4 regions of the Enterobacter wuhouensis genome follow, and region 2 is predicted to be linked to each of the others. Evidence: predicted binding sites of a transcription regulator. Region 2 holds the regulator's gene; each other region holds the start of a gene.
The links. The regulator CRP, encoded in region 2, controls carbon source genes, mostly activating them, when cyclic AMP is high. The targets are predictions, from matches to a motif close to ATGTGANNNNNNTCACAT.
Positions count from the first base shown of each region.

Region 1 (7,728 bases), 840 kb from region 2:
CGCCCGATACGGCAGGAAAAACTGCGCCGTGGCGACCTGGTCTTTTTCAACATCAACCAGCGGCCTGGGGCTGACCACGTCGGCGTTTATATCGGCGAAGGGCAGTTTATCGAGGCCCCGCGCACCGGGCTGACTATCCGCGTAAGCCAATTATCCGACGCTTTCTGGCAGGACCACTACCTCGGTGCCCGCCGGATATTAACTGAAGAGGCCGTGCTGTGACGGCCTGACGCTGAATACCCCCTCAAGGTATGCGCCGCCAGGGATGGCCCCCTTATTCAAGAGTGACTGAGAACCTTTTTATGAACCAGATGCGTAAAAAATTCGCCATTGATGATGGCTCCACCAACGTAAAAATCAGCTGGATTGAGAACGGCACGCTGAAAACCGTCGTCTCCCCGAACTCCTTCCGCAAAGACTGGAAGAGTGCGGCCCTGCTGCGCGGCCAGGCGGTGCATAACTACACCATCGGCACCACCAAATACACCTACGACGCCACCTCCGATAAGGCCCTCTCCACGACCCATATCGACTACCAGTACGACGATTTAAACCTGCTGGCGGTGCACCACGCCCTGCTGCAAACGGGCGTTGAACCGTGCGACGTGGAGGTTATTGTTACGCTGCCAATTACCCAGTTCTACAACCCGGACGACTGCCAGCGTAACGAGGAGCGCATCGAGGCGAAGCGCAAAAACCTGATGCGCGACATTACGCTGAACAAAGGTGAACTGTTCCGCATTGTCGACGTACAGGTGATGCCGGAAAGCCTGCCCGCCGCGCTCTCGCACCTTCTCAACTCGAACGTGAATGAATTTACGAAGTCGCTGGTGATTGACTGCGGCGGGACCACCCTGGATATGGGCGTGATTGTCGGTGAATTCGACGACGTGTCGGCGATTTACGGTAACAACGAGATCGGCGTGGCGATGGTGACGGATGCTACCCGCAAGCTGCTGGCCGCTGCGGATAGCGATTCCAGCTATCTGGTGGCAAACGAGCTGATCAAGCGCCGTCACGATCTCGATTTTGTACGCAGCGTGATTAACGATGAATCCCGCATCGACGAGATCCTGGAAAAGATTGCCATCAAGATCCAGGAGCTGGGCGACCAGGTGGCCTACGAAGCGAAGAAATTCGCCAAGAATCCGAACCGCGTCTATCTGGTCGGCGGCGGCGCGCACCTGATTGAAGGGGCGATCCGCGAGGTGTATGCGACGCTCGGTGACCGCGTTGTCAGTATCGATAACCCGCAGAGCGCGCTGTCCCGCGAAATTTGCCTTTATCACTCCGAATCAGGGGCGCAGAGCGTAGAAGAACCCCTGATGGCAGAGGTGGGTGAGGATGCGTAAGGGGCAGATTCGCCGCGTCAATCTGTCTCTTCACCTGACGCCGGAGCAGTCGCATGCGGATCTGCGTGCGATGCAGCAGCTCCAGAAGTGGCACCAGTCGGTGAATCAGTCGGCAAGCGTTGATGATTCAAATATGGAAATTCGCGCGTTTCATCGCGACGTCTACCTGGCGGGGCTGCAGCTGTTTCTGATGGACCCCGCGCTTTGTCACCATGTGGCCGAGTCGCTGGGGCGCGAAAATCTCACTCTTGAGACGTTGCTGAGTGAACTTCAGCCCGAGTTGAAGCCGGATGCGCCGTCGGCGCAGCTGGAGGAGCTGCAAAAAATTCGCGACGAAGTGGCTGCGCTCAGGCCGCTGATGGAACAGCACAAGCTGGCGCTGCAGCAGCTGCGGCTGGCGGCGAAAAACGTCAGTGCGCCAGCGCCAGAGCGCGATAATATTGAAGTGAGCAAGGTTGACGCGCCGGTAGAAAAAATGCAGAAAATTCGCCAGAAAGGGATTTTCTGAGGCGGTCATTTGCCCGGTTGCGCTGTGCTAACCGGGCAGGAACAGATCGAACGCTATCAGGTAATGACCATCGGCCAGTCTGGGGGCGTGTGGCTCATTGCTTCAACCATCACCACTTTAATGTTTTCCCACACGGCGGCGATATCCAGCAGGGTAATTCCCAGCAGGCCGGTCGCGAACCAGCAGGCTGCGCCAACGCCCAGCAGGGTACTGATCACCGCCAGGCCGGCGTAGTCAGATTTACGAAACTGAATGTTCAGCGTGCTGGCTAAAAACATCAAAACCGCGCTGAATAATGGCCAGCGCAGGAGAACCATGCTGGTGGTAATGGTTGCCATAGAACCCATCCTCAACAAAACAGACGAACTGGAATGAAACGGTGTTTTTCGTTACATAAGATGTGTGAACTATATCACACTTGCTGTTTTATTCGCCAGTGTCTGAGAAGGGGGTCATCTGCCCTGGGCGTGGCGTGGCAGATTTTCTTGCCGGTGTTCAGCAGGCGCAACGCTCTCGCTCATGGCGTCTGATTATTTATAAATCAACGCTAAAAATAGCCGCGAGGAAATAGCAGAAAATTTCATGTTCATGTTGTACTTTTTTCATGCTGCGAGAAGTATGGCTTAATCAAAGATCCTCTGTTGTGTTATCTTAAAACCTCCTGTCCATGCTGGATAATTATTTTCCTTAATTGAAACGGAACGAATACTTTCAGTTTAGCTTACGGGAAAATATTATCGTCATAACTAAAATTAAGATTTTTAATACCAAAAGTCAGTTGCTAACTTCGTATGATTCATGCAACGTAATCACCTCTTTAACTAAGCATCCGGCCTTCATAACTACAGGCGTACAAAGTGCAGGGATATAGGGCGGGAAATGAATCGTAGCGCGCGGCGCAAGATGCTCAGGATCGTAGGGATTATCATGGTAGTGATGCTACCGGTGATGCTTGCGCTATGGTTTGCCCAGCTAAGAGCCGTGTCCGAAACAAGCGCCCAGCTACGCACCTTCGCTGAACTGGCTTTAGATAAAACAGAGCTGGTTATTCATCAGGTTGATCTGGCTCGGGACGACGCCGAAAAATATCAGGGTAAACTTTGTACGCCGGACCATCGTCAATATATGTTGAACGTTGTTCGGGGCCGTCTTTTTGTCGCCGATTTAATTTATGCCGAAGGTCAGAATTTTCTTTGTTCGACCGCGATGACGCCCGATCGCCCTTACGCAATTCCTGCCGCGAATTACAAACGTAAACCCGACGTTGCCATCTATTATTATCGCGATACGCCATTTTTTACTGGCTATAAAATGACGTATATGCAACGCGGCAATTATGTCGTCGTGGTTAATCCGCTTTCATACAGCGAAGTGATGTCGTCCGATCATTCACTCGCGTGGGGTGTCTATGACACGGTGACCAACGCCTTTTTTTCCGTGAGTCAGACAACCAATGCCGCTTTATTAAATTCGATGATTCGACATAAGGAATCGTCATTTCAAAAAGATGGCCGCTTTTATACGGTCGTGAATTCCGGCAAACGTCCCATTGCTGCCATTGTATCGACGTCCAATAAGCGCTTTTATGAAATCCTCTATCACCAGGCCACATTGACGCTGCCGCTGGGGATGATCTGCAGCATCATTATTCTGCTGGTGTGGTCGCGTACCCATCGTGAGCTTAATTCGCCGGGACGTTTGCTGCACAGGGCGCTAAACAAGCGCCAGCTTTGCGTACACTATCAGCCGATTATCGATATCAAGAATAATCAGTGCGTTGGGGCGGAAGCCCTGCTGCGCTGGCCAGGCTTTAACGGACAGGTGATGAGCCCGGCGGAGTTCATTCCGCTGGCGGAAAAAGAGGGGATGATTGAGCGCATTACGGACTATGTCGTTGAGGAAGTGTTCAGCGACCTGGGGCATTTTCTGGCCGCCCATCCGCATCTGTATATTTCAATCAACCTGTCGGCCTCTGATTTCCACTCCTCACGCCTGATCGCCATGATATCCGACAAAGCGCGGCACTACTCGGTGCGCGCGCAGCAAATCAAAATAGAGGTGACGGAACGCGGGTTTATCGACGTGCCTAAAACCACGCCGGTCATTCAGGCTTTCCGCCAGGCTGGGTATGAGGTGGCGATCGATGATTTCGGTACGGGGTACTCTAACCTGCACAACCTCTACTCGCTGAACGTCGATATCCTGAAAATCGACAAATCCTTCATCGACACCTTAACGACCAACAGCACCAGCCATCTGATTGCTGAGCACATTATCGAGATGGCGCAGAGCCTGCGGCTTAAAACCATTGCGGAAGGTGTCGAAACGGCTGAGCAGGTGAGCTGGCTGTTAAAGCGCGGCGTGCAGTTCTGTCAGGGATGGCACTTTGCGAAAGCGATGCCGCCCCAGGAATTTATGACCTGGCAGCAGCAACCTTTGCGCTGATACGCTTTAGTTCAGCTGATGGCGGTAATCGCTCGGCGTACGGTCAAACTCGCGGCGGAATACGCGGGAGAAGGTTTGTTGCGACACGTAGCCCAAATCCATCGCGATGTCGAAAATCGGCCGCTGCGTCGATCGCAGCGCCTGCGCCGCCAGCAGCAGCCTGCGCTGGCGAATATACTCGCCCAGCGTCTGATGCATGACGGTGCGGAACATTCTCTGTAAATACCACTTCGAATAGCCCGATTTTTTAGCGACCACATCAATGTTCAACGGTTGGTCGATATGTTCATCAATCCATTCAATAAGCGTCTGAATAATCTGCTGATGCGACATAAGGTTGCCCCTCTGTAGATACAACTATCTCTGTTGATTCGTCGTTTTGTCTGCGGGGGAGTATAATTCCTCAAGTTAACTTGAGGTAAAGAGGTTTTATGGAAAAGAGATTGCCGCGAATAAAAGCGCTGTTAACCCCGGGCGAAGTGGCGAAGCGAAGCGGCGTGGCGGTATCGGCGCTCCACTTCTATGAAAGCAAAGGGTTAATTAAAAGTATCCGTAATGCCGGCAACCAGCGGCGCTACACCCGCGACGTGCTCCGCTACGTGGCGATTATCAAAATAGCGCAACGCATCGGGATCCCCCTGGCGACCATTGGCGATGCGTTCGGCGTTCTGCCGGAGGGGCATACGCTGAGCGCGAAGGAGTGGAAACATCTTTCTTCCCAATGGCGGGAGGAGCTTGACCGCCGTATCCACACGCTTGTGGCGCTGCGCGACGAGCTGGACGGCTGCATCGGCTGCGGGTGTTTGTCGCGCAGCGATTGTCCGCTGCGTAACCCGGGCGACAGGCTGGGCGAGCAGGGGACGGGGGCGCGGCTGCTGGAGGAGGATTGAGTGTGTGCGGCCGGTTTGCCGGGTGGCGGCTGCGCCTTACCCGGCCTACAAAACCGAGAACGTAGGCCGGGTAAGCGAAGCGTCACCCGGCAAAAAGCATAATAAAGAACTAAAGCGCCACAAAGGGCGCTTTAGTTTTTCCCGGTCTTTGTCTTTCTCTCTATCCCGCTGGTTCACGGGAGGGTTTCCCCCGACATCAGCACCCCTCGTGTCGAGCTGGTTGATGAGGTTCCGGTTTGTGCTGACACTTTAATTCTATGCAGCCCCCGAATTTTCGCCAGCGCGAACGACTGCTTTTTAGCCAAAATTTTTTCGCGATGTTATTCGATTTTCTATAGTTAAGAAGTATGAATCACAGGAGAACACCATGCTAAAGGTCCATCATCTCAACCAGTCGCGCTCGCACCGGGTGATCTGGGCGCTTGAAGAGCTTGCCCTTCCCTACGAGATCGTCCGCTACCAGCGCGAAAAAACCATGCTGGCTCCTGAATCACTTAAAAAAGTGCACCCGCTGGGCAAATCGCCGGTGCTGGAGGACAACGGGCTGATCCTCGCCGAGTCCGGCGCTATTCTGGAATATCTTCAGGAAACCTACGATCCCGAATCCCGACTCAAGCCGTTAGATCCTGCGCATAAGGTGCAGTACCGCTTCTGGCTGCACTACGCCGAAGGTTCCCTGATGCCGCTCCTGCTGATGAAATTAGTGTTCAGCAGCCTGGGTAAACCGCCCGTGCCGTTTGGCATGAGAACGCTGGGCAAAGCGCTGGGGCAGGGCGTACAAAAAGCGTACCTCAACCGCCAGCTGGAAACGCACGCCCGCTTTATTGAATCGCATCTTGCTGAAAACAGCTGGTTTGCAGGCGAAGCGCTCAGCATGGCGGATATTCAGATGAGTTTCCCCATCTTTGCCCTGCTGGCGCGCGGCGGAATTGAAAACTTGCCGCATACCCAGGCGTGGAAGACGAAGGTTGAGAACAGCCCAGGCTGGCAGAGAACGCTTCAACAGGGCGGCCCGCTCACGATCCCCGGTGAAGGGTAAACCGTAACGAAATTGCGCATGGACGATAACGTTTGCGCATCCTCTGATTATTTCTTCATCGCCATAAGGGAATTTTAGCGAAAAACGAGAAAGTTCAGTTGAAAAGGGCGGGTATTAGGCTAGATAATCGTTTGCCTAAAATTGACCACCCGTTTTGTAAGCGCGGAGCTAAACGTTTGCTTTTTTTGTGACGCCCCTTTCGTCGCAAACGCAGCACAAGGATTAGACGTTTTTGCTGGCAGTGGAGTCTCCACCACGCTTGCGGACTTTCTATAAAAACTCTCAGGGGATGTTTTCTATGTCTACGCCATCTGCGCGTACTGGCGGTTCGCTTGACGCCATGTTTAAAATTTCTGCTCGCGGCAGCACCGTGCGTCAGGAAGTCGTTGCCGGTCTGACAACGTTTCTGGCGATGGTGTACTCCGTTATCGTGGTGCCGGGCATGCTGGGTAAAGCGGGCTTCCCGCCGGCTGCCGTCTTTGTCGCCACCTGCCTCGTCGCCGGCGTGGGCTCCATCGTGATGGGCCTGTGGGCGAACCTGCCGTTGGCGATCGGCTGCGCCATCTCTCTGACCGCGTTTACCGCGTTCAGCCTGGTATTGGGCCAGCACATCAGCGTGCCGGTTGCGCTGGGCGCCGTGTTCCTGATGGGCGTATTGTTTACCGTAATTTCCGCCACCGGCATCCGCAGCTGGATTTTGCGCAACCTGCCGCAGGGCGTGGCGCACGGTACGGGCATTGGTATCGGCCTGTTCCTGCTGCTGATCGCCGCGAACGGCGTGGGTCTGGTCATTAAGAACCCGCTGGACGGCCTGCCGGTTGCGCTGGGCCACTTCGCGAGCTTCCCGGTGATCATGTCGCTGGTGGGGCTGGCGGTGATTATCGGGCTGGAAAAACTGAAGGTGCCGGGCGGCATTTTGCTGACCATTATCGGCGTCTCCATCGTTGGCCTGATCTTCGATCCAACCGTCCACTTCTCCGGTATTTTCGCCATGCCGTCGCTGAGCGATGACAAAGGCAACTCCCTGATTGGCAGCCTGGACATCGTGGGCGCGCTGAACCCGGTGATCCTGCCGAGCGTGCTGGCGCTGGTGATGACGGCGGTGTTTGACGCCACCGGCACCATCCGCGCGGTGGCCGGCCAGGCGAACCTGCTGGATAAAGACGGCCAGATTATCGACGGCGGCAAAGCGCTGACCACCGACTCCCTGAGCAGCGTCTTCTCGGGCCTGGTGGGCGCGGCGCCTGCGGCGGTGTACATCGAGTCCGCAGCGGGCACGGCGGCAGGCGGTAAAACCGGCCTGACGGCGATCACCGTCGGCGTGCTGTTCCTGCTGATCCTGTTCCTCTCGCCGCTCTCTTACCTGGTCCCGGCTTATGCAACCGCACCGGCGCTGATGTACGTTGGCCTGCTGATGCTGAGCAACGTGGCGAAAATCGACTTTGCAGACTTCGTTGACGCGATGTCTGGCCTGATCACCGCGGTATTTATCGT
Region 1 is NZ_CP142124.1:410,949-418,676, forward strand. It holds gene VPX56_RS02005 (C40 family peptidase) at 1-222, shown strand, start outside; gene parM (plasmid segregation protein ParM domain-containing protein) at 303-1,352, shown strand; gene VPX56_RS02015 (hypothetical protein) at 1,345-1,860, shown strand; gene VPX56_RS02020 (YjcB family protein) at 1,917-2,198, opposite strand; gene VPX56_RS02025 (EAL domain-containing protein) at 2,740-4,305, shown strand; gene soxS (superoxide response transcriptional regulator SoxS) at 4,312-4,638, opposite strand; gene soxR (redox-sensitive transcriptional activator SoxR) at 4,737-5,195, shown strand; gene VPX56_RS02040 (glutathione S-transferase family protein) at 5,563-6,234, shown strand; gene ghxP (guanine/hypoxanthine transporter GhxP) at 6,533-7,728, shown strand, end outside.
Region 1: a site for CRP is predicted at 2,261-2,278, ahead of VPX56_RS02020 (YjcB family protein). Genes of this name have one in related genera too.

Region 2 (7,728 bases):
CCCGTCTCTGGGAACAGCAGCGTAACGTCAATTTTCAGGCCAGCTGCCAGCTCGAAAAAGGCAATGGTCCTTCAGATCCTCAAATTGAGTCGCTGGCGCTGGGGCCTTCTGCACCCGGCTTGCCCCACCTGTGCCTCATTCACCGCCACCTGTACCGCAGAGAGATTAAGCTGGCTGGCGAGTTCCGCACCGCCGATATCGCTAAGGGCGACATTCCTTTTTGTCATTTCGAGTACATCGAGAAGATGGGGAACGACCTGATGGACGCGCTGGAATACGACAACTATCTGGTCGGCCTTAGCAAAGAGGAATTTACAGACCGGGTTAGCCATTACTACTGTGAAATCAATATGCTGCACCCTTTTATGCGCGGTAACGGCATTTCCCAGAGGATCTTCTTTGAGCAGCTGGCACTCCACGCGGGCTACGCGCTGGACTGGCGTGATATCGATCCCGCGCAGTGGGTAGCGGCTAACCAGAGTGGTGCGATGGGGGATTTAACGGCCCTGAACGCCATCTTTGCCAAAGTAGTGAGCGAAGCGCGGGAATCTGAGTAAAATAGGGCGGCATTTTTTTCTGGAGCCGCCATGATTCTTCTGATTGATAACTACGATTCCTTCACCTGGAACCTTTACCAGTATTTCTGCGAGCTGGGTGCCGAGGTGGTCGTTCGCCGTAACGACGAGATAACCCTGGCAGATATCGAGAAGTTGGCTCCGCAGAAAATTGTTATCTCACCGGGCCCCTGCACGCCGTCGGAATCCGGCATCTCGCTTGATGCGATACGCCGTTATGCAGGCAAGCTGCCGATTCTGGGCGTCTGCCTCGGCCATCAGGCCATTGCTCAGGCGTTTGGCGCGACCATCGTGCGCGCAGCGAAGGTGATGCATGGCAAAACGTCACCCGTCACGCACGCCGGCACGGGCGTATTCACCGGGTTGAATAATCCCCTAACCGTAACGCGCTACCATTCTCTGGTAATCGACCCGCCAACCTTACCCGCGTGCTTTGACGTGACCGCCTGGAGCGAGTCGCAGGAGATCATGGGGATTCGCCACCGCGAGTGGGATCTCGAAGGCGTGCAGTTCCACCCGGAAAGCATCCTCAGCGAGCAGGGCCACCAGCTGCTGGCGAATTTCCTTAAGCGCTGAATATCTGTTGCCTTGCTGTGATTTTTTATGCATATTTTGTGATTATATTTTCACAATCACTGTGACATAAAAATGGATGGTCATGACATGGCAACTGAACAACCAGCAATTACCCGCGCGACATTCGATGAAGTCATTCTGCCGATTTATGCACCGGCCGAGTTTATCCCTGTAAAAGGGAAAGGCAGCCGCGTCTGGGATCAGCAGGGCAAAGAGTATGTGGATTTCGCGGGCGGCATTGCGGTGACGGCGCTGGGTCATTGCCATCCTGCGCTGGTGGAGGCGCTGAAAACCCAGGGCGAAACCCTGTGGCACACCAGCAACGTGTTCACCAACGAACCGGCGCTGCGCCTGGGGCGTAAGATCATCGATGCCACCTTCGCCGAGCGCGTGCTGTTCATGAACTCCGGCACTGAAGCCAACGAAACCGCCTTTAAGCTGGCGCGCTACTACGCAACCACGCGCCACAGCCCGTACAAAACCAAAATCATCGCCTTCCATAACGCTTTCCACGGACGCTCGTTCTTTACCGTTTCCGTTGGTGGTCAGCCGAAATACTCAGACGGGTTTGGTCCGAAGCCAGCCGACATCGTTCACGTGCCCTTTAACGATCTGCACGCGGTAAAAGCGGTAATGGATGACCATACCTGCGCGGTCGTCGTTGAGCCGATTCAGGGCGAAGGCGGCGTGACGGCGGCGACGCCGGAGTTCCTGAAAGGACTGCGCGAACTGTGCGACGAGCATCAGGCGCTGCTGGTCTTTGATGAAGTGCAGTGCGGCATGGGGCGCACCGGGGATCTGTTTGCCTACATGCACTACGGCGTGACGCCGGACATCCTGACCAGCGCCAAAGCGCTCGGCGGCGGCTTCCCGGTCAGCGCGGTGCTGACGACGCAGGATATTGCCTCTGCGTTCCACGTTGGTTCTCACGGCTCTACCTACGGCGGCAACCCGCTGGCGAGCGCCGTGGCGAGCGCGGCGTTTGATATCATCAACACGCCGGAGGTGTTGAACGGCGTCAACGCGAAGCGGGAGCTGTTTGTCAAGCACCTGCTGCAGATTGATGAGCAGTACGACGTGTTCAGCGAAATCCGCGGCATGGGGCTGCTGATTGGCGCCGAGCTGAAGCCGCAGTACAAAGGCCGCGCGCGCGATTTCCTGCACGCCGCCGCGCACGAAGGGGTGATGGTGCTCAACGCCGGACCGGACGTAATGCGCTTTGCGCCGTCGCTGGTGGTGGAAGAGAAGGATATTGAAGACGGGTTAAGCCGTTTTGCCGCGGCGGTCGCGAAGATCGTTAAGGGTTAATACTCGGTTCGCTTTAATCGACGCGTTAACCAAATCCCGTGATGCGGACGCTGACGCCATGCCACCGATGAAATGGTGTGCATGGTGTTCAAATGTCCCAGAACGCGCTGCAGGTGCTGCTCCAGGGTGCTCATCGGCCCGTGGGTCAGCGTTTCAGGCGCTTCGAGAATATTGGAATCGCCCGACTCGCCCGGCGCGTCGTACTCCAGACGCTGCTGACACCTCTGCAACGCAATTTCACACGACTGCAAATAGCGCTGCGCCAGATCCGGCGTGAGCATGGTGTGCTCGCGCGCCAGCGTGGTCATGGCGTTAATGTGCTCGACGATAAACTGGCTGTGTGTCACCCACAGCTTCATGTCTGCAAGATAGTGCGAGTTAAAGCCCGGCTCCTGCATCGCCTGGTTGAGCGAGTTGAACAGGGCGTTGTGCGCCTGGTTGACCCTCATGCGCTGGTAGGCCAGCGGGGAGGGCTGCGGATCGTCGCTCAGGATCAGGCGGATGGCCTGCTGATCGGCCTCCAGCGCGTCGTGGGCGTTTTGCCTCAGTAATCCGCTCTGCCACTGCGGCCACAGCCAGACCATGCCGCCGAAGGCAATCAGGCAGCCAATCAGGGTATCGACCAGGCGGGCAATAATGAATTGATCGCCGTTGAGCGTGAGCAGCTGCAGGGTGTACACCGCCGTAACCGTAAAGCCCACCGTCGCCCAGCCGTAGTTTTTGCGGATGATGAGATAGCTCACCATCGTAATCGCCAGCATCCCGACCAGCGTATACCCTTCCGGCACGTGGAAATGCAGCGTCGCCCCCGCAATAATCAGCCCGGCCATCGTGCCGCCAGCCCGGTGGAAAATACGCACGCGCGTGGCGCCATAGCCGTTCTGCGTCACGAACAGCACGGTCATTAAGATCCAGTAGGGTTTCGGCAGATGCAGCGCCATACCCATCAGGCTGGCGATGCTGAGCATGACGCTTATCCGCGCGGCGTTGCGCAGGGCGGCGGATTTCAGCGACAGGTAGCTTTTGAGGGCGGGCAGCAGCGGCAGACGCTTCTGTTTATCCGCCATCAGGTCGCGAGGATAAAGCGGGCGCTGGGTACGCAATACGCGGGCGATGCGGCTGAAGTGCCAGGCGGCAAACTGGCCGACCGGGTTATCCGGGTGCTGACGCGCAATTTTTTCCAGCGCGCCGAGCGGTTTGTCCATGTTAAAGCGCGTCGGGTAGCGGTGATAGAGAATATCGTCGGCCAGCACCCGCAGGCGCGCCGACACGGTCTGGGCGTTCCAGCGGATCACCGCTTCGGCGTGGCTGCGCTCGACCAGCTTTTGCACCTCCTGCGGATGGTGCAGGCTCACGGAGATATGCTCCTGCAGATCCAGCCCCACCTGGAAGGTGCGCAGCAGCCGCTTGTACTCGTGGTTTTTATTGGCGGCGAGCATGTGCAGCTGCTGATAGCACTGGCTGATCAGGTCGACCACCTTTTGCTGGCGCGCCAGCAGCGGCGGAAGGGATTTCTCCGGATCGGTGTGCTGGGTCAGCAGGGTATATTTGGCTTCACAGTAATCCGCCAGCTGCACGTAGAGCAGGCTCAGGGATTCACGCAGCGGCTGCTCCCGCCACAGCCAGAACCAGAACCAGTTAAACAGCCCGTACCACAGCGTGCCGAGGGCGTAGATGAGCAGCGGTTCCCATATCGGCATATTCCCCGCGAGGCTCAGGGTGAATATGGCGGCAATCAGCGAGGCGGGCAGCAGGCGCGCGTGAAGCGAACTGATCTCCGCCGTTACGCCGAGCGTCATCGCCAGCACGGTCAGGATCAGCGGGAGCGGAATATCACGGGCGAGCAGGAGCTGTACGGCAAGGCTACAGCCGGCAAACAGGCAGCCGCCGATAATCAGGCGCTTGAAAAAGCGTTTATGCGGCGTGTCCAAACCGGCGATGTTGCAGCAGGCGGGCACGAGGGAAAACAGCAGGCCTTGCTGAAGATGTCCGAGGATCAGGCCCACGGCCACGGGAAGGCACAACACCAACGTTTGTCGCAGTGCGTAGTTAACTTCCGGGTGATAAATCAGCCTGCGCCACATGGGGAATAGAGACAAAAACGGCGTGCCACCCTGAGATGGCACGCCGTTTGACCGAATTAACGGGTTCCGTAAACCACGATGGTTTTACCGTGCGCGGAGATCAGGTTCTGATCTTCCAGCATTTTCAGAATACGGCCTACTGTTTCACGGGAACAACCGACGATCTGACCGATTTCCTGACGGGTAATTTTAATTTGCATGCCGTCCGGGTGGGTCATTGCGTCTGGCTGTTTCGCCAGGTTCAGCAGGGTCTGTGCGATACGACCGGTCACGTCCAGGAACGCCAGGTTACCGACTTTTTCAGAGGTGACCTGCAGGCGACGCGCCATCTGGGAAGAGAGACGCATCAGGATGTCAGGATTAACCTGAATCAGCTGACGGAACTTCTTGTAAGAAATTTCAGCCACTTCACATGCTGTCTTTGCACGAACCCAGGCGCTACGTTCCTGGCCTTCTTCAAACAGGCCCAGTTCGCCGATGAAATCGCCCTGGTTCAGATAAGAAAGGATCATCTCTTTCCCTTCTTCATCTTTGATCAGCACTGCCACCGAGCCTTTAACGATGTAATACAACGTCTCGGCTTTTTCACCCTGGTGAATCAGAGTGCTTTTCGATGGGTACTTATGAATGTGGCAATGAGACAAGAACCATTCGAGAGTCGGGTCTGTTTGCGGTTTGCCAAGCACCATGCGCTGTTATCCTCTGTTATAAGCTGTCACCAGAGTCATAAGATGCATCCGGACTCTGGGGTTGCAATCGAATTCTTACCCATACCCTGGGAAGTCGGCTGTCGTAATTTTCGCAGCCAGTAAAGTTTGATGTCCTCTGCATACATGTGTAACGTCAATGTATTACTGTAGCATCCAGAGTGTTTTAGCATAGCTTTTGCCGCGTGTCTCCTGGTGTCTCGCTTCAGCATGATGCAGGTCGCCTTCCGTTGCGAGAAATGTAACGCGCGCGTAATCTGTCACCAAAAATGCAACGTTGGAGTTAATGAATATGCAAGCGCGTGTGAAATGGGTTGAAGGTTTAACGTTCCTGGGCGAATCCGCTTCCGGGCACCAGATTTTGATGGACGGTAACTCCGGCGACAAGGCCCCAAGCCCGATGGAAATGGTGCTGATGGCGGCGGGTGGATGCAGCGCGATTGACGTGGTGTCGATTCTGCAAAAAGGCCGTCACGATGTGACCGACTGCGAAGTGAAGCTCACGTCAGAACGTCGCGAAGAGGCGCCACGCCTGTTCACGCATATTAATCTGCACTTTATCGTGACCGGTAAAGAGCTGAAAGATGCCGCGGTATCACGCGCCGTAGACCTTTCTGCGGAAAAATACTGCTCTGTGGCGTTAATGCTGGAGAAAGCGGTAAAAATCACCCATTCGTATGAGGTGATCGAGGCTTAATCTTTTGGCGGGTGGCGCTTCGCTGACCCGCCCTACAAAAGCACGACCGTAGGCCCGGTAAGCGCAGCGCCACCGGGCAAAACAACTCACGCGATCTGCTTCCCTTCCATCAGTCGCTGGACCAGCGGCGTCATAATTAACTCCATCGCCAGCCCCATTTTTCCGCCCGGCACCACCAGCGTATTCATGTGGGAAATGAACGAGCCCTGCAGCATCGCCAGCAGCCAGGGATAATCGATGCCTTCCAGATTGCGGAAGTGGATCACCACAAAACTCTCATCCAGAGACGGGATGGTTTTCGCCGCAAACGGGTTGGAGGTGTCCACCGTCGGCACGCGCTGGAAGTTGATATGGGTACGCGAGAACTGTGGCGTCAGGAAGTTGATGTAATCTTCCATAGATCGCACCACCGAATCCATCACCGCCTCGCGCGAATGGCCGCGCTCGCTGATGTCGCGCGTCAGCTTCTGGATCCATTCCAGGTTAACGATCGGCACCACGCCCACCAGCAGATCCACGTGGCGCGCCACGTCGTGCTGGTTGGTCACCACGCCGCCGTGCAGCCCTTCGTAAAACAGCACGTCGGTGGGTTCCGGCAGCGGCTGCCACGGGGTAAACGTCCCCGGCACCTGGTTCCAGGGAACCGCTTCGTCGTAGGTGTGCAGGTATTTGCGGGATTGTCCTTTGCCGGTCTGACCGTATTCTCTGAAGGTCTGCTCTAGCAGGCCGAAATCATTGGCATCGGGGCCAAAGTAGCTGATGTGTTTACCGAGATCCCGCGCTTTACGGATGGCCATGTCCATTTCAGGGCGCGTGTAGCGGTGAAAGCTGTCGCCCTCAACCTCTGCCGCCTGTAAGTTCAGCTGTGCGAAAATTTTGCGAAAGGCAAGGCTGGTGGTGGTGGTTCCCGCCCCGCTCGAACCCGTGACGGCAATAACCGGATGTCTGGCAGACATAGCAACTCCCTGACTGGAAAGGTTTACAGATCAGCCGTGAAACGCGTTGCGGGGCATGATATTGACCGTCTCATGCAGTTCAGACCATACCAGCACCACGTCGCCGCTTTTAAGCTGGCGTTTTACATCGCTGACCTTTTGTTCAAGAGAACGTTCATGTTCACCATAATCGGTGCCCTCTCGTAATACAAAGCTTTCAATCAGATTATCGAGCGTTTCGGGAGGCAGATCCTGCCAGGGAATAATCATTTTTTACCGTCCAGAAATGAGGTGAGCCAGTCAGGAATGCGGGTTTCCAGCCACATTTTCGGGCGTCGCAGCGTACCGCCGACAAATCCCACGTGGCCGCCATGCTCGGTCAGCTGATAGTGAACGTTTTCAGGCAAAAATTCCTGGGCCGGAATGGAGTGGTGGTCCATAAACGGATCGTCTTTGGCATGGATGATCAGCGTCGGCTGGGTGATTTTGCTGAGCAGCGGCATTGCGCTGCACTGGCGATAATAGTCAATCGCATCGGCAAATCCGTGAATTTTAGCGGTGATCAGATCGTCGAATTCACGAATGCGGCGCACCTTTTTCAGCTGGCGAAGGCTAACGGGTAAGGTGTCCGGGTAGGCCTTCAGCTTACGCGCCGCGTTGGCCTTCAGCAGGTTGAGCAGGTAGCGCTGATAAACCCGTGAAAAGCCTTTTTCCATATGGTAGCTGCACTGCTCCAGCATGAAAGGCGCAGAGACGATAACGGCGGCATCCAGCGGCACCGTTTCACCCTCTTTCGCCAGCAGGCAGGCCAGCATATTGCCGCCCAGCGAATAGCCCACCGCCGCC
Region 2 is NZ_CP142124.1:4,390,653-4,398,380, reverse strand. It holds gene VPX56_RS21060 (putative adenosine monophosphate-protein transferase Fic) at 1-557, shown strand, start outside; gene pabA (aminodeoxychorismate synthase component 2) at 588-1,151, shown strand; gene argD (bifunctional acetylornithine/succinyldiaminopimelate transaminase) at 1,239-2,459, shown strand; gene VPX56_RS21045 (YccS/YhfK family putative transporter) at 2,456-4,543, opposite strand; gene crp (cAMP-activated global transcriptional regulator CRP) at 4,600-5,232, opposite strand; gene VPX56_RS21035 (OsmC family protein) at 5,543-5,947, shown strand; gene VPX56_RS21030 (phosphoribulokinase) at 6,034-6,903, opposite strand; gene VPX56_RS21025 (YheU family protein) at 6,934-7,152, opposite strand; gene VPX56_RS21020 (hydrolase) at 7,149-7,728, opposite strand, start outside.

Region 3 (7,728 bases), 1.1 Mb from region 2:
CGCGATGCAGCCGCTGCCGGTACACATATCGAGGATGTGCTGCGGCTGATGGTTAATCAAACCGTCGAACTGGTTGTTGATCAGCTCACCAATCGGCGAGCGCGGCACCAGCACGCGTTCATCAACGTAGAATTCGTGGCCGCAAAACCAGGCCTTGTTGGTCAGGTAGGCGACCGGAATGCGCTCGTTCACGCGGCGGATCACGCGCTCAACGATGCGGTGTTTTTCGCTGGAGGTCAGGCGCGCGCTGCGCATGTCTTCCGGAATGTCCAGCGGCAGGTACAGAGACGGCAGCACCAGCTGAACGGCCTCATCCCACGGGTTGTCGGTGCCGTGACCGTACCAGATATTGGCGGCTCTGAAGCGGCTAACCGACCAGCGCAACATGTCCTGTATGGTATGCAGCTCGTTTACTGCTTCATCGACAAAAATTTTATCCACTCTTTCCTCCAGGGCATGCTCGCATAATTTTCGGCGGCTAGTTTGCCACGAAGACGCCGATAAATCAGCAATGACGCGTACCGCTTGAGGTTAAAAAATGCGTTTAGTCAGGTACACTATTGGAAATAAGAGATGAGACAGACCAATGAAAAAGAAAACCACGCTCAGCGAGGAGGATCAGGCGCTCTTCCAGCAGCTTATGACCGGCACCCGTCAAATCAAGCAGGACACCATCGTCCACCGCCCGCTGCGCAAGAAAATCACCGAAGTGCCGGTGAAACGGCTTCTGCAGGAACAGGCGGATAACAGCCACTATTTTTCAGATGAATTTCAGCCGCTGCTGAACACGCAGGGAGCCGTGAAGTACGTGCGCGAAGACGTCAGCCACTTTGAACTGAAAAAATTACGCCGCGGGGATTATTCGCCGGAGCTGTTTCTTGATTTGCACGGGTTAACCCAAATGCAGGCCAAACAGGAGCTGGGGGCGTTAATTGCCGCCTGCCGCCGCGAGCATGTTTTTTGCGCCTGCGTGATGCACGGCCACGGTAAACATATTCTTAAGCAACAAACGCCGCTCTGGCTGGCCCAGCATCCGCACGTGATGGCTTTTCATCAGGCACCCAAAGAGTACGGCGGAGATGCCGCATTGCTGGTGTTGGTTGAGGTAGAAGAGTGGCAGCCGCCAGAGTTACCCTGACAGCATGGCGGGAAGCACGTTTTGCCCCCCGCCATATCGCACGTCACGTCAGATAGCTTTAGCCATCTTCAGGTTGCACGGACTCATTTGCCAGTTGAAGACCCCTTTGCCGGTTTCGTCGAGGGTGACGTTGGCAATGGCAGAGGTCGTGAACATCGGCGGCGTTTCGCCTGGGCACAGCTCAGATACCAGATAGCCGACCAGCGGCAGGTGGGAAATGACCAGTGCGGAAGCGACACCTTCGTTGCACAGCGCCTGAAGATAGGCACTGACAAGGCCGACATCGCCACACGGCGTGAGTTCAGGGAGAACGTCCACGCCGGATGGCAGGTTCATACACTCCCCTACCACATCCAGCGTCTGTTCTGCACGCAGGAACGGACTCACCAGAACGCGTTCGATATCCACTTTTTGACCTTTAAGCCAGGTGGCCATCTGACGAGATTCGTCACAGCCACAGACGGTCAAAGGACGTACTGAGTCACTGGCGGCATCGAGTGCCGCGTCGCCGTGACGCATGATAAAAACTTGCATATTGCACCGCTTTTGTTAACCAGAATCACCGGCGTTGACTACCCGCAATGAATGCTCTGAGGTAGAAAACCCGATGGCCGGGCATTGTGCCTGATCCATTCGGTGAATGAAACGCTGTTTTTTACCTCAATGGCGTAAGTATAGTCAATCTCTGTTTACAATTTCGCCAGAACAGGTTCCATAACCTCAGGATTTACCCTTCTTTGACTTCAGTTTACGAAATCAGTTTCCCTTGCGGGCCAGAATGTCTGACCCCGTTCCGCCCTCTGCAATAATTCGTCACAGGGTGTAAACCGTGAACCGTATTGCGCGGCAAGACGTTGCAAAATGGCAACCACTTCACCCGCCCCGAGGGTATCCATATACCGGAACGGACCGCCAAGGAACGGCGGGAAACCAATACCAAACACGGCGCCGATGTCGCCGTCGCGTGCGTTTTTGATCACCTGCTCACCAAAGCAGCGCGCCGCTTCGTTAAGCATCATCATGACGCAGCGTTCAGCACACTGAACTGCCGACAGTTTTCCCTGACCGGCTACCGGAATAAGCCCATAAACCGAAGGGTCGACCTGTTTCTTGCTTTTACGCCCTTTTGCCGCGTAAAGATAGAAACCGCGTTCATTTTTTCTGCCTTTGCGATCGTCCTTCAAAATTGCGGAAACAATGTTTGCAGGCGGCGCAAAACGATCGCCATAAGCCGCTTCCAGCACAGGTATAATTTTAGTGCCGGTGTCTATTCCTACCTCATCCAAAAGTTGGATTGGCCCCACGGGAAAACCAAACTTTACCAGCGCCTCATCGACGTGCTCGATCTTCTCCCCTTCCGTCAGCAGCCGCATGGCTTCGTTGATATAGGGGGCCAGTATGCGGTTGACGTAGAAGCCTGCTTTGTCCGCCACCACGATCGGTGTCTTACCCTGTTTTTTGGCCAGTTTCACCACGGTGGCGACGGTTTGCGGGCTGGTCGTCGCGTGAGGAATAACCTCTACCAGCGGCATTTTCTCCACCGGGCTAAAGAAGTGCAGGCCTATCACCTGTTCTGGCCGCACGGCTTTCGCCGCGATATCGCCAATCGGCAATGACGAGGTGTTTGAGGCAAAAATCGTGTGCGGCGCGCAGTGCTGCTCGACCTCCGCAACCATCTGCTGCTTGAGCGCGAGATCCTCAAATACCGCTTCAATCACCAGATCGCGATGTGCAAAACCGCTGTAGTCCGTCGTGCCCGTGATCGTCGCCAGGGTTTTATCACGCTCGCTGGCCTTGATATGGCGGCGCTTGACCTTCCGATCAAGGTTTTGCCAGCTGTACTGCAGCGCGTGGTTGATTCCCTTAGGATTAATGTCTTTGATACGCACCGGCAATTTGCCCTTACTGGCGGTGACGAAGGCTATCCCACCGCCCATCAGCCCGCCCCCCAGCACGCCGACGGCATGCAGCGGCGCAGGTTCCGCGTCGCTGCCGGGATCTTTTTTCACTTCGGTACTGGCAAAGAAAATACTGCGCAGCGCCTGCGACTGCGGCGTCATTGCCAGCTCGCCAAAGGCTTTTGCTTCTGCGGCATAGCCGCTGCTGCTGCCCTGCGACAGGCCGGTTTCAATGACCTCCAGAATGCGTTTTGCCGCCGGATAGTTACCTCTGGTTTTTTGTTCGGTTTTTTTGCCGACCATGCTGAACAGCAGCGCCCGCCCCAGCGGTCCGGCAAGGACGCGCTCCCGCACCGGCAGAGGGCGTCTTGTCTGACGTCCCTTCAGCGCCCGCTCAACGGCGGCTTCAAGTAAGATCGCGTGTGGAACAACCTCGTCAACCAGACCCGCCTTCAGCGCCTGACGGGGGCGCAGCTGCTTACCGGTTAAGATCATCTCCAGCGCGGTGCTAACGCCCACCAGGCGCGGCAGGCGCTGTGTTCCCCCCGATCCCGGCAACAGGCCTAACTGCACTTCCGGCAGGCCCAGAACGGTTTTTGCATCGTCGGTACAGATGCGGCTATGGCAGGCCAGCGCCAGCTCAAGGCCGCCGCCCAGACAGGCACCGTGAATAGCGGCGACAACCGGGATCGACAGCGCGTGGATCTCGGCCATCACCTGCTGCCCCTGACGCGCCAGCTCTTCGGCTTCCTGTGCGCTTTGCGCGCGGGCGATCATGTTGATATCCGCCCCGGCAATAAAGTTGTCCGGCTTGGCCGAAATAAACACCAGACCACGAATGGCTTTGTTTTCGCGGATCTGCTTGAGCATCGCGCGCACCTGAACGCCGAACTCGGCCTTCAGGGTATTCATCTTTTCATCAGGTACATCAATGGTCATAACGGCGACGTTATCGAGGCGAACCGTCAGGTTAAATGCAGATGTCATTTCCATTATTCCGCCTCCAGAACCATTGCCGCGCCCAGCCCACCCGCCGCACAGGCGGTGACAAGTCCAAAACCGCCGCCTCGGCGACGCAGCTCATGTAAGGTTTGCGTAATCATACGCGCGCCGGTCGCCGCGAACGGATGGCCGTAGGCAATTGAGCCGCCCAGCACGTTGAATTTGCTTTGATCCACTTCGCCGGTTGCATGCGCACGCCCCAGCACATCGCGGGCAAAACGTTCGCTGCGCAGCAGCTGCACGTTGGCCAGCGTTTGCGCGGCAAAGGCTTCATGCATATCGATCAGCGTTAAGTCTGCAAGCGTCAGCCCCGCGCGATCCAGCGCCAGCGGCGTAGACCAGGCCGGTCCCAGCAGCATGTCTTGCCAGACATCAATAGCGGTGAAGGCATAGCTGCGCAGATACCCCAGAGGCTTAATCCCTAATTCTTTGGCGCGGGACTCCGTCATCAGGATCACCGCAGCAGCCCCATCGGTCAACGGCGTGCTGTTGGCCGCCGTCACGGTGCCGTGCTTGCGGTCAAACGCCGGGCGCAGTTTGGCGTAGTCCGCCAGCGTTGAGGCGCCGCGAATATTGTTGTCTTCTGAGAGCGGTTCACGATAGGGCGGGATATAGGCGGTCATGACCTCGTCGGTCAGTTTACCTTCCGACCAGGCTTTTGCCGCAAGCTGGTGCGAACGGTGCGCCAGCGCGTCCTGCTGCTCGCGGGTGATGCCATAGGTTTTCGCCATCTGCTCGGCGGTGTCGCCCATGCGCAGGCCGGTGGAGTATTCGGCTACGGCGGGAGGAACAGGCAAAAGGTCGCGCAGGCGAAGGCGAGAGAAGAGCTTGAGCTTCGCACCGGTGGTGCGGGCTTTATTGGCATCCACCAGGATGCGCGCCAGCTTCTTGCTCACACCGATAGGCAGTACCGAGGAGGAGTCGGCCCCGCCGGCAATCCCGGCACGAATAGTGCCTGCCATCAGGCTCTCGGCAACGTTAGCCACCGCCTGGAAACTGGTGGCGCATGCGCGGCTGACGCTGTAGGCATCGGTATGCACATTCATTCCCGTCCCGAGCACGATTTCACGCGCAATGTTGGGCGCTTCCGGCATTTGTACCACCTGGCCGAAAACCAGCTGTTCAATGACCTCAGCGGGAATTTCGCTGCGCGCCAGCATCTCCCCTACCACCATCTTCCCAAGTTCGACAGCCGGTATACCGTGAAACGCTGTCGCCTGACGCGCAAACGGCGTGCGAAGCCCGCTGACAATAGCAATGCGGTCACCCTGGCGGGTGATAAGCGGTAATGCCTGACTCATAACGCTCCCCTGTAAAATTTTGCGCAAACATAAAGTGGTCTGACCTGATAACAGTCTTAACCATTTTTTTACATTCAGCCAATCGGGGAAACGAAAAAGTGCGAGCTAAGGCACAGAGAAGAAAAAGAAAATGCCACGAGGTAAAAGCAAAACGGTAACCCGTAGGTTACCGTTTTTAGTGTTTGCCCCTCTCCCGTGGGAGAGGGTCGGGGTGAGGGCACCAGACTGCAGAAATTAACGCAGGCCTAACTGGAAAATCAACGTTTCAGCTTCGCAGGCGAAGACAAAGTCGATGTCCAGCTGCACGCCGCCTTCCACTTCCGTGAAGGTGGACTTGATGTCACACGGATCGGATTCGACATCGCGCGCGCGTTTGCTCAGCGCGGCCAGCGTTTCTTCTGCTTCAGCACGGTTAGGGAACACACGGCTGTAAGAGGCGGTGCAATCGGTGTTGTCCATGATGGTGCCAACATCCATACAGCAGCAAACCGGGGTTTCATCAGCACTGCATTTACTCATAGCTCAATTTCCTCTGTATTCGCGCACGGCGCGAGATAAACACGATGCTGATATTTTACGCCCCCGCGCAGGCAGCCTCCAGCCGTTAATGACGCAAAATGGGATAAGTGACCGATATCACACTAAAAAATGATCTAAAACAAAAATCGCCCTTTTGGATGAGTAGCGATGGTCACAATTTTGCCAACCAGATCTCGTTTCAAGAAACATGTTTGAAAATATTAATAAACAAACTTGCAACATTCTAGCTGGTCAGACCTATACTCACGCCACTGGTCTGATTTGTATGTATTACCGCAGACCCTACACTTCGCGCTCCTGTTACGGTATGTAACAATTATTGAATAAAAATAACTCAATGAGGTTATGGTCATGAGCCAGAAAACCCTGTTCAAAAAGACTGCATTAGCAGTTGCAGTGGCAATCGTCTCAACGTCCGCCTGGTCAGCGGGCTTCCAGCTTAACGAATTTTCTTCCTCTGGCCTTGGCCGTGCGTATTCCGGGGAAGGTGCAATCGCAGATGATGCAGGTAACGTAAGTCGTAACCCTGCGCTGATCACCATGTTTGACCGTCCAACGTTCTCTATCGGTGCTGTTTATATTGACCCGGACGTGAACGTGACGGGTAAATCAGCCTTAACCGGACAAAGCGCCAACCAGGATAACATCGCGCCAAGCGCATGGGTTCCTAACATGCACTTTGTGATGCCAATTAACGATCAGTTTGGCTGGGGTGCATCCGTAACCTCTAACTACGGTCTGGCAACCGAGTTTGGCAATAATTACGAAGCCGGCATTTATGGCGGTAAAACCGATCTGCAAACCGTTAACCTGAACCTGAGCGGTGCCTATCGCCTGGACAGCAACTGGAGCTTCGGTCTGGGCTTCGATGCGGTTTACGCGAAAGCCAAAATCGAGCGCTACGCGGGTTCTCTGGGGCCAATTCTGGCGGGCCAGCTCTCGGGCCGTGTTCCTCCATCGTATCTGGATGGGATCAGCTCGCCTGACGACCAGATTGCGCACCTGAAGGGCGATGAATGGGGCTTCGGCTGGAACGCGGGTATCCTGTATGAGTTGAATAAAGACAACCGCTGGGGCTTGACCTATCGCTCAGAAGTGAAAATTGACTTTGACGGCGACTATAAGAGCTCCATCAACCCGAACCTGAGCACCATTCTGGGGAATATGGGTCTGGCAGGTCTTCCGGCTGGTACCGGCGGCAGAACCGAGAACGGTTCACTGTCTCTGCATTTACCTGAAATGTGGGAAGTGTCCGGCTATAACCGCGTTGCGCCGCAGTGGGCTATCCACTATAGCCTGACCTACACCAGCTGGAGCCAGTTCCAGGAGCTGAAAGCAACCGGCAACAACGGCCAGACGCTGTTCTATAAAGACGAAAGCTTTAAGGACGCCTATCGTATCGCGCTGGGTACTACCTACTACTACGATAAGAACTGGACCTTCCGTACCGGTATCGCATTTGACGATAGCCCGGTTCCGGCTGACAAGCGTTCCATCTCCATTCCGGACCAGGACCGCCTGTGGCTGAGCGCCGGTATGACGTATGCCTTTAACGATGATGCCTCTATCGACGTTGGCGCATCCTATATGCATGGTCAGAACGTGAGCTTCACCGAGGGCGAAGGCCCGGCTGCCTATACCTTCCACTCTGACGGTAAAGCCTGGCTGTTCGGCACCAACTTCAACTACGCGTTCTAATCGCGCAGGAATGAAAAAAGGTGAGCCTCGCTCACCTTTTTTATTTATTCCGAATCGATATCTTTTAATTCATTCTCGATTGCTTTCGCATTCGGATTATCTTCCGGCTTCAGCTTGCCGCCGTTGGCAATAAAGTCATGATTCTGGAAGT
Region 3 is NZ_CP142124.1:3,297,166-3,304,893, forward strand. It holds gene prmB (50S ribosomal protein L3 N(5)-glutamine methyltransferase) at 1-441, opposite strand, end outside; gene smrB (endonuclease SmrB) at 587-1,138, shown strand; gene sixA (phosphohistidine phosphatase SixA) at 1,187-1,672, opposite strand; gene fadJ (fatty acid oxidation complex subunit alpha FadJ) at 1,882-4,029, opposite strand; gene fadI (acetyl-CoA C-acyltransferase FadI) at 4,029-5,339, opposite strand; gene VPX56_RS15745 (YfcZ/YiiS family protein) at 5,574-5,858, opposite strand; gene fadL (long-chain fatty acid transporter FadL) at 6,231-7,577, shown strand; gene mlaA (phospholipid-binding lipoprotein MlaA) at 7,622-7,728, opposite strand, start outside.
Region 3: a site for CRP is predicted at 5,964-5,981, ahead of VPX56_RS15745 (YfcZ/YiiS family protein). Genes of this name have one in related genera too.

Region 4 (7,728 bases), 2.1 Mb from region 2:
CATCTGCTTGAGATCGAGCATGACCAGATCGGTTACGTCGAGCAGTTCGTCAATGACCGGATCGTAGCGGCGAACAAAGCCGTTGGTGTCCAGACAGGTATGGATCCCTTCTTTGCGGCAGGCGCGGAACCAGTCGCGGACAAACTCCGCCTGGAGGATGGCCTCGCCGCCGGACGCGGTGACGCCGCCGCCGGACGCGTTCATAAAGTGGCGGTAGGTCACCACTTCTTTCATCAATTCTTCAACGGTCACTTCTTTACCGCCGTGCGTATCCCAGGTGTCACGGTTGTGGCAGTACAGGCAGCGCATCAGGCAGCCCTGGAAGAAGGTGATAAAGCGGATCCCCGGGCCATCGACGGTACCACAGGATTCAAAGGAGTGAATGCGACCAATAGTTGACATTGCGGTGATATCTCCGAATTTGGCCCATCCAGGGGCCTATGTAGGTGCACAGCTCAAAGGCTATGTCGAGTCTGTTTTGGCTGTTATCCATTAAGTATAGATAGCGGACAAAAGAGACTGAGGCGGAGAGGGTGTTAAAAAGGCCCCACTTGCGTGGAGCCTTTATTGTACGCCTTTTAACGCGTGATTTCAGTCAATTCCACTTACATGGACTGAGTGAAAGTACGGGTGATAACGTCCTGCTGCTGTTCTTTAGTCAGGGAGTTAAAACGTACTGCGTAGCCAGATACGCGGATGGTCAGCTGAGGATATTTCTCAGGGTGTTCCATCGCGTCGAGCAGCATTTCACGGTTCATGACGTTCACGTTCAGGTGCTGACCACCTTCGATGGACGCTTCGTGGTGGAAGTAACCGTCCATCAGACCCGCGAGGTTAGTTTTACGCACTTCGTCGTCTTTACCCAGCGCGTTTGGCACGATAGAGAAGGTATAAGAGATACCATCTTTCGCGTAAGCAAACGGCAGTTTAGCAACAGAGGTCAGAGAGGCAACCGCACCTTTCTGGTCACGACCGTGCATTGGGTTCGCACCTGGGCCGAATGGCGCGCCAGCACGACGACCGTCTGGGGTGTTACCGGTTTTCTTACCATACACAACGTTAGAGGTGATGGTCAGAACAGACTGAGTCGGGATAGCGTTACGGTAGGTAGTGAGTTTCTGAATTTTCTTCATGAAACGTTCTACCAGGTCAACCGCCATGTCATCAACGCGAGCGTCGTTGTTACCAAACTGCGGATATTCGCCTTCGATTTCGAAGTCTACGGCCAGGCCGTCTTCATCACGGATTGGTTTAACTTTCGCATATTTGATTGCAGACAGGGAGTCAGCAGCAACGGACAGACCTGCGATACCACATGCCATGGTGCGAACTACGTCACGGTCGTGCAGTGCCATCAGAGAAGCTTCGTAGCTGTACTTGTCGTGCATGTAGTGAATGACGTTCAGTGCAGTCACGTACTGTTTAGCCAGCCAGTCCATGAAGTGATCCATGCGATCCATCACTTCGTCGAAGTTCAGAACGTCGCCTTTGATCGGTTCAGACTTAGGACCAACCTGCATTTTCAGTTTTTCATCAACGCCGCCGTTGATGGCGTACAGCATGGTTTTCGCCAGGTTTGCACGCGCACCGAAGAACTGCATTTGTTTACCAACAACCATTGGGCTTACGCAGCATGCGATAGCGTAATCGTCGTTGTTGAAGTCCGGACGCATCAGGTCATCGTTCTCGTACTGCAGAGAAGAGGTGTCGATGGACACTTTAGCGGCGAATTTCTTGAAGTTCAGAGGCAGTTTTTCAGACCACAGAACGGTGATGTTCGGCTCCGGAGAAGGACCCATGGTGTACAGGGTGTTCAGGAAGCGGAAGCTGTTTTTGGTTACCAGAGTACGGCCGTCAACGCCCATACCACCGATAGATTCTGTTGCCCAGATTGGGTCACCAGAGAACAGCTCATCGTATTCAGGGGTACGCAGGAAGCGAACCATACGCAGTTTCATGACCAGGTGGTCAATCATTTCCTGAGCGTCTTGCTCGGTGATTTTGCCTGCTTTGATATCACGTTCGATGTACGCATCCAGGAAGGTGGATACGCGACCGAAGGACATTGCTGCGCCGTTCTGAGACTTAACAGCGGCCAGGTAGCCGAAGTAGGTCCACTGGATAGCTTCCTGAGCATTGGTTGCAGGACCAGAGATATCGCAGCCGTATTTAGCCGCCATCTCTTTGATCTGACCCAGCGCACGGTGCTGTTCAGCAATTTCTTCACGCAGACGGATAGTCGCTTCCAGGTTTACGCCGTTTTCCAGGTCAGACTGCAGGGAAACGAACTGCGCGTATTTGTCTTTCAGCAGGAAGTCGATACCGTACAGTGCGACGCGACGGTAGTCACCGATGATACGGCCACGGCCATACGCATCCGGCAGACCCGTCAGAACGCCAGACTTACGGCAGTTCAGAATGTCTTTGGTGTAAACATCGAATACGCCCTGGTTGTGGGTTTTGCGGTATTCGGTGAAGATTTTTTTCAGCATTGGGTCCAGCTCGCGGTTATACGCTTTGCATGAACCTTCTACCATTTTGATGCCACCGAACGGGATGATTGCGCGTTTCAGTGGTGCTTCAGTCTGCAGACCAACGATTTTCTCAAGGGCTTTGTTGATGTAGCCAGCATCATGAGAAGTGATGGTGGAAGCAACGGAGGTGTCAAAATCAACTGGCGCGTGAGTGCGGTTTTCCAGTTTAACGCCTTCCATTACGCTGTCCCACAGCTTGGTGGTCGCGTCAGTTGCGCCAGCCAGGAAGGATTCGTCACCTTCATACGGGGTATAGTTTTTCTGAATGAAGTCACGGACGTTTACTTCATTCTGCCAGTCACCTTTCGCAAAACCTTCCCAGGCTGTGGCTAACTTTTCATTAAGCTCGGACATGTAACACCTACCTTCTTAAGTGGATTTTTTATTTACTGCCTGAGACGACCATTAATGATGGTTGTCGCCACGCAGGTAAATGACCCAGTATGTCAACCCAACTAACAGACCCCCACCGATAATGTTCCCGATAGTGACGGGGATCAGGTTATCAGTAATGAAATTCATGATAGTCAGGTGAGAGAAACTTTCCGGAGTTGAACCAACTGCGGTCCAGAACTCTGGGCTCGCAAAGTTGCGGATAACAATCCCCATTGGGATCATGAACATATTCGCAATACTGTGCTCGAAGCCGCTGGCAACAAACATCGCAACCGGCAGAACCATAATCATGGCTTTGTCCATCAGGCTGCGACCGGAGTAGCTCATCCAGACCGCCAGGCAGACCATCAGGTTTGCGAGGATGCCAAGCGCTACGGCTTCGATAAATGTATGGTGCATTTTGTGGTCAGCGGTTTGCAGGACGTTAAGTCCCCAGCCGCCGTTAGCGGTCATGTACTCGCCAGAGAGCCACATCAACAGAACAAAGAGCAGACAGCCAATCAGGTTACCAACGTAGACGTTAAGCCAGTTGCGCGCCAGTTGGCCCCAGGTAATTCTTCCGCTGGCTTTTGCCACAACAATCAACACCGTCGAGGTGAAGAGGTCGGCACCGCAGATGACGCAAAGAATCAGACCCAGTGAGAAGCAAATACCACCAATCAGTTTCGCTATGCCGAAAGGCATCGCGGCAGTGCCGGTAGTGGCAGTGATGTAGAAGACGAAAGCGATGGAGATGAACACCCCGGCCGTGATGGCCAGAAAGAACGTCGTCATCGGGTGTTTCGTTGCTTTATAGACACCCGCTTCTTCGGCCACTTTGGCCATCGCAGCTGGGAGTAAAAGATCAAAAGGGTTGTCAGCTTTCACACTAACTCTCTCTTTATTAAGTCGGCGACGAGATACTAACAAAGCATTATAGAAGAGAAATTGATATAGATCATATCTCGCCTGGCTTATAGGCCCGCAGTGTGTATGGTTTTACAGCAAATGCGGAGTAAGTATTTGATTATCCATATAAAAATAAATTTTAAAAGTTATGAAAAGAGTTGAATTTTTTCGGGCGACCTCCCGTACAACAGTTAATTAAAATGGAGTATTTACCATAATAAGTAACAGTAAAGCTCAGGTAAGTATTATTATATTTACCCGTATTTAACTTAAATATTACAATCAACAATCATTGCCGAAAAAAATAAAAAAGGGGCAATGAAATTGCCCCGTAATATAGCTCAGGCGATTGAATACGCCTACAGCTGATAATGTTATATGCGGTTATTTTGACCAGTAAGCCGCTTTCGCTTTCTGAAGTTTTTCATACGCGTTCAGCAGCGACTGATGTGCCGGGAAGGCCTTCAGATCGCTATCAACAGCCTGCAGGCCATAGAACGGCTCTTCACCGCTCAGCGCCGCGCTGGCGGCTTCGACTGCGTCTGCGCCATACATACGAACAAACGCATTCAGATACTGCAGCGGCTCGCGGTCGTCTTCCTGTGCGAGCAGTAGCAGGGTTTGCAGACAGCGGTAGTAGTTGGTGCGCTCGGCGGAGAAGACGGACTGGTTGAATTCCATCGTCCACTCGGTCCAGGCCAGAGCCTGATCCAGATCGCCACCCGCAAGGGCCAGCATCGCTTTCAGCTCACCGATACGCAGCGTGTACCAGCCGTTGTCTTTACCGGTTGCCAGGCCCAGCAGCTCACGCACGCGGGTGAAGTCATCGTGGCCCTCTTCGTCCAGCTGGGCGATGAGGTTCAGGTAATCTTCTTTTTCCCACTCGCTGCCCGGTAAGGCCAGCAGGGTTTCACGCAGGTGTGCGCCCATGCTGTTGTTCGCCAGCCACAGATCTTCCGCCGGATAGATGTCGGACATGCCCGGCACAATAATACGGCACGCGTAGACGCCCAGGTGTTCGTAGTCAGCAATATAGACTTCCCGATCTTCCGCGTTGAAGATAGCCATCAGCGTGGCGAACTCTTCTTCGGTGGTGCCTGCAAAGCTCCAGTCAACGAACGGATAGTCCGCGTCCTGCTTGAACATATCCCAGGAGATCGAGCCGCTGGAGTCGATGAAGTGGGTTTCCAGGTTGGTGTGCTCGGCCACTTCTTCGTCGTCGAAGGTTGGCGGGGTGAACACGTCCAGATCCTTCAGGCTACGACCCTGCAGCAGTTCGGTCACGGTACGTTCCAGCGCCACGCCGAAGTCCGGGTGTGCGCCGAAGGAGGCGAAGCAGGTGCCGTTAGCCGGGTTGAACAGCACGACGCAGATAACCGGATATTTACCGCCCAGCGAGCCGTCGTAGGCAAAGATTGGAAAACCTTCCGCTTCCAGTTTGGCGATGGATTCTACCACGCCAGGGTAGCGCGCCAGCACGTCGGCCGGAATTTCAGGCAGGCTGATTGATTCGGCGATGATGCGGTTTTTGATGTGGCGTTCGAAGACTTCGGACAGACCCTGCACGCGCGCTTCGTTGCGGGTGTTACCGGCAGACATGCCGTTGGACACATACAGGTTGCCAACGATGTTCATCGGGATATACACGGTCTGCTCATCAGACTGACGGGTGAACGGCAGGGCGCAAATACCGCGGTCTTCGTTACCAGACTGCAGGTCAATCAGCATGCTGGCGGTCAGTTCGTTTTCCGGATCGTAGAACGCGCGCAGACGTCCATCGAGAATGCCTTCCGGCAGTTCATCGTCTTCGGTCAGCGGGAACCATTTTTCATTCGGGTAGTGAACGAAGGGGCCGTTGGCGATGGTTTCACCCAGCCAGAAGTCGGCGAAGAAATAGTTGGTCGACAGACGTTCAAAATACTCACCCAGCGCAGAGGCCAGCGCCGCTTTTTTCGTCGCGCCTTTACCGTTGGTGAAGCACAGCGCACAGTCTTTGTCGCGAATATGCACGGACCAGACGTGAGGCACCGGATTCAGCCAGGAGGCCTCTTCGATATTAAAGCCGAGGTCGGTCAGTTTCTGCTGGAAGCGAGCGATGGAATCTTCCAGAGCGGCGTCTTTGCCGGGGATAAACGTTTGGGTCATGGCGTTCACTTTTATCGTACGTAAAGCGCGCAATGATACGGGTTTTGCGTGACGGGTGCTATCTTCGGCGAAAATAAATGGCTGGGCTATGCTTAGTGACAGTAACCTACTGTTAAGGCATAGAAAAATGAAAGCTTTCGATCTCCAGCGGATGGCGTTTGACAAAGTTCCCCCCGAGTTTCTGTGGGAAGTGGCGCTGCGCAGCCTGTATACCTTTGTTCTCGTCTTCCTGTTTCTCAAAATCACCGGGCGGCGCGGCGTTCGGCAGATGTCACTGTTTGAAGTGCTCATCATCCTGACGCTGGGCTCGGCGGCGGGGGACGTGGCGTTTTATGACGATGTGCCGATGGTGCCGGTGTTTATCGTCTTCGTCTCGCTGGCATTGCTGTACCGGCTGGTGATGTGGCTAATGTCGAAAAGCGAAAAACTGGAAGATCTTCTCGAAGGCAAACCGGTGGTGATTGTAGAAGACGGGCAGCTGGCCTGGCAGAATGTTAAAAGTGCCAACATGACCGAGTTTGAGTTCTTTATGGAGCTGCGCCTGAGCAGCGTGGAACAGCTGGGACAGGTGCGGCTGGCGATAATGGAAACCAATGGGCAAATCAGCGTCTATTACTATGCTGACGACGACGTTAAGCCCGGCCTGTGTATCCTGCCGGATATGCTGATTGAGCGGTTCAGGGTCGTACCTGAAACCGGGGAGTATGCCTGTATAAAATGCAGCCATGTCGTGGGGATGCATGCGGGCGATCATCAATTATGCCCTCGCTGTGCAAATCCCGAATGGACGAAGGTTAGCCGGGCTAAACGTCTTACCTGACAGCCAATTTGTCGGTTTTGTGACACCGAGATGGCAGATTGTTTTGTGTGACGTGCGCCACATTTTACGGGTCATAAGTTTTAGACATTGCGGCGCGTGTCACTGAATGATAAAACCGATATCCACAGTTATAACTTATGGCTTTTAGCGTGGTGAGGGGAAATGGCTCAAGTCTTTAATTTCAGTTCAGGTCCGGCAATGTTACCGGCGGATGTACTTAAACAGGCTCAGCAGGAGCTGTGTGACTGGAACGGTCTGGGTACGTCGGTGATGGAAATCAGCCACCGTGGTAAAGAGTTTATTCAGGTGGCGGAAGAGGCAGAAAAGGATTTTCGCGATCTGCTGAACATTCCCTCGAACTACAAAGTATTGTTCTGCCACGGCGGCGGACGCGGCCAGTTTGCCGGGATCCCGCTGAACATTCTGGGCAATAAAACGACGGCTGACTACGTTGACGCGGGCTACTGGGCGGCCAGTGCGATTAAAGAAGCGCACAAGTACTGCACACCGAACGTTATCGATGCCAAAGTGACCGTTGACGGCCTGCGTGGCGTTAAGCCAATGAGCGAGTGGCAGCTTTCCGGTGACGCGGCATATCTGCATTACTGTCCGAACGAAACCATCGACGGTATCGCTATTCATGAAGAGCCAAACTTTGGCGAGAATGTGGTGGTAACGGCAGATCTCTCATCGACCATTCTGTCCACGCCTCTGGACGTCAGCCGTTACGGCGTTATCTACGCCGGCGCACAGAAAAACATCGGCCCGGCGGGCCTGACCATCGTTATCGTACGTGAAGATCTGCTGGGCAAAGCGCATAAGTCTTGTCCGTCGATTCTCGATTATACCGTGCTGAACGACAATGATTCGATGTTCAACACCCCACCAACCTTTGCCTGGTATCTCTCTGGCCTGGTCTTCAAATGGCTGAAGCAAAAGGGCGGC
Region 4 is NZ_CP142124.1:1,684,504-1,692,231, forward strand. It holds gene pflA (pyruvate formate lyase 1-activating protein) at 1-402, opposite strand, end outside; gene pflB (formate C-acetyltransferase) at 606-2,888, opposite strand; gene focA (formate transporter FocA) at 2,940-3,797, opposite strand; gene ycaO (30S ribosomal protein S12 methylthiotransferase accessory factor YcaO) at 4,203-5,963, opposite strand; gene VPX56_RS08045 (DUF421 domain-containing protein) at 6,091-6,783, shown strand; gene serC (3-phosphoserine/phosphohydroxythreonine transaminase) at 6,946-7,728, shown strand, end outside.
Region 4: a site for CRP is predicted at 6,829-6,846, ahead of serC (3-phosphoserine/phosphohydroxythreonine transaminase). Genes of this name have one in related genera too.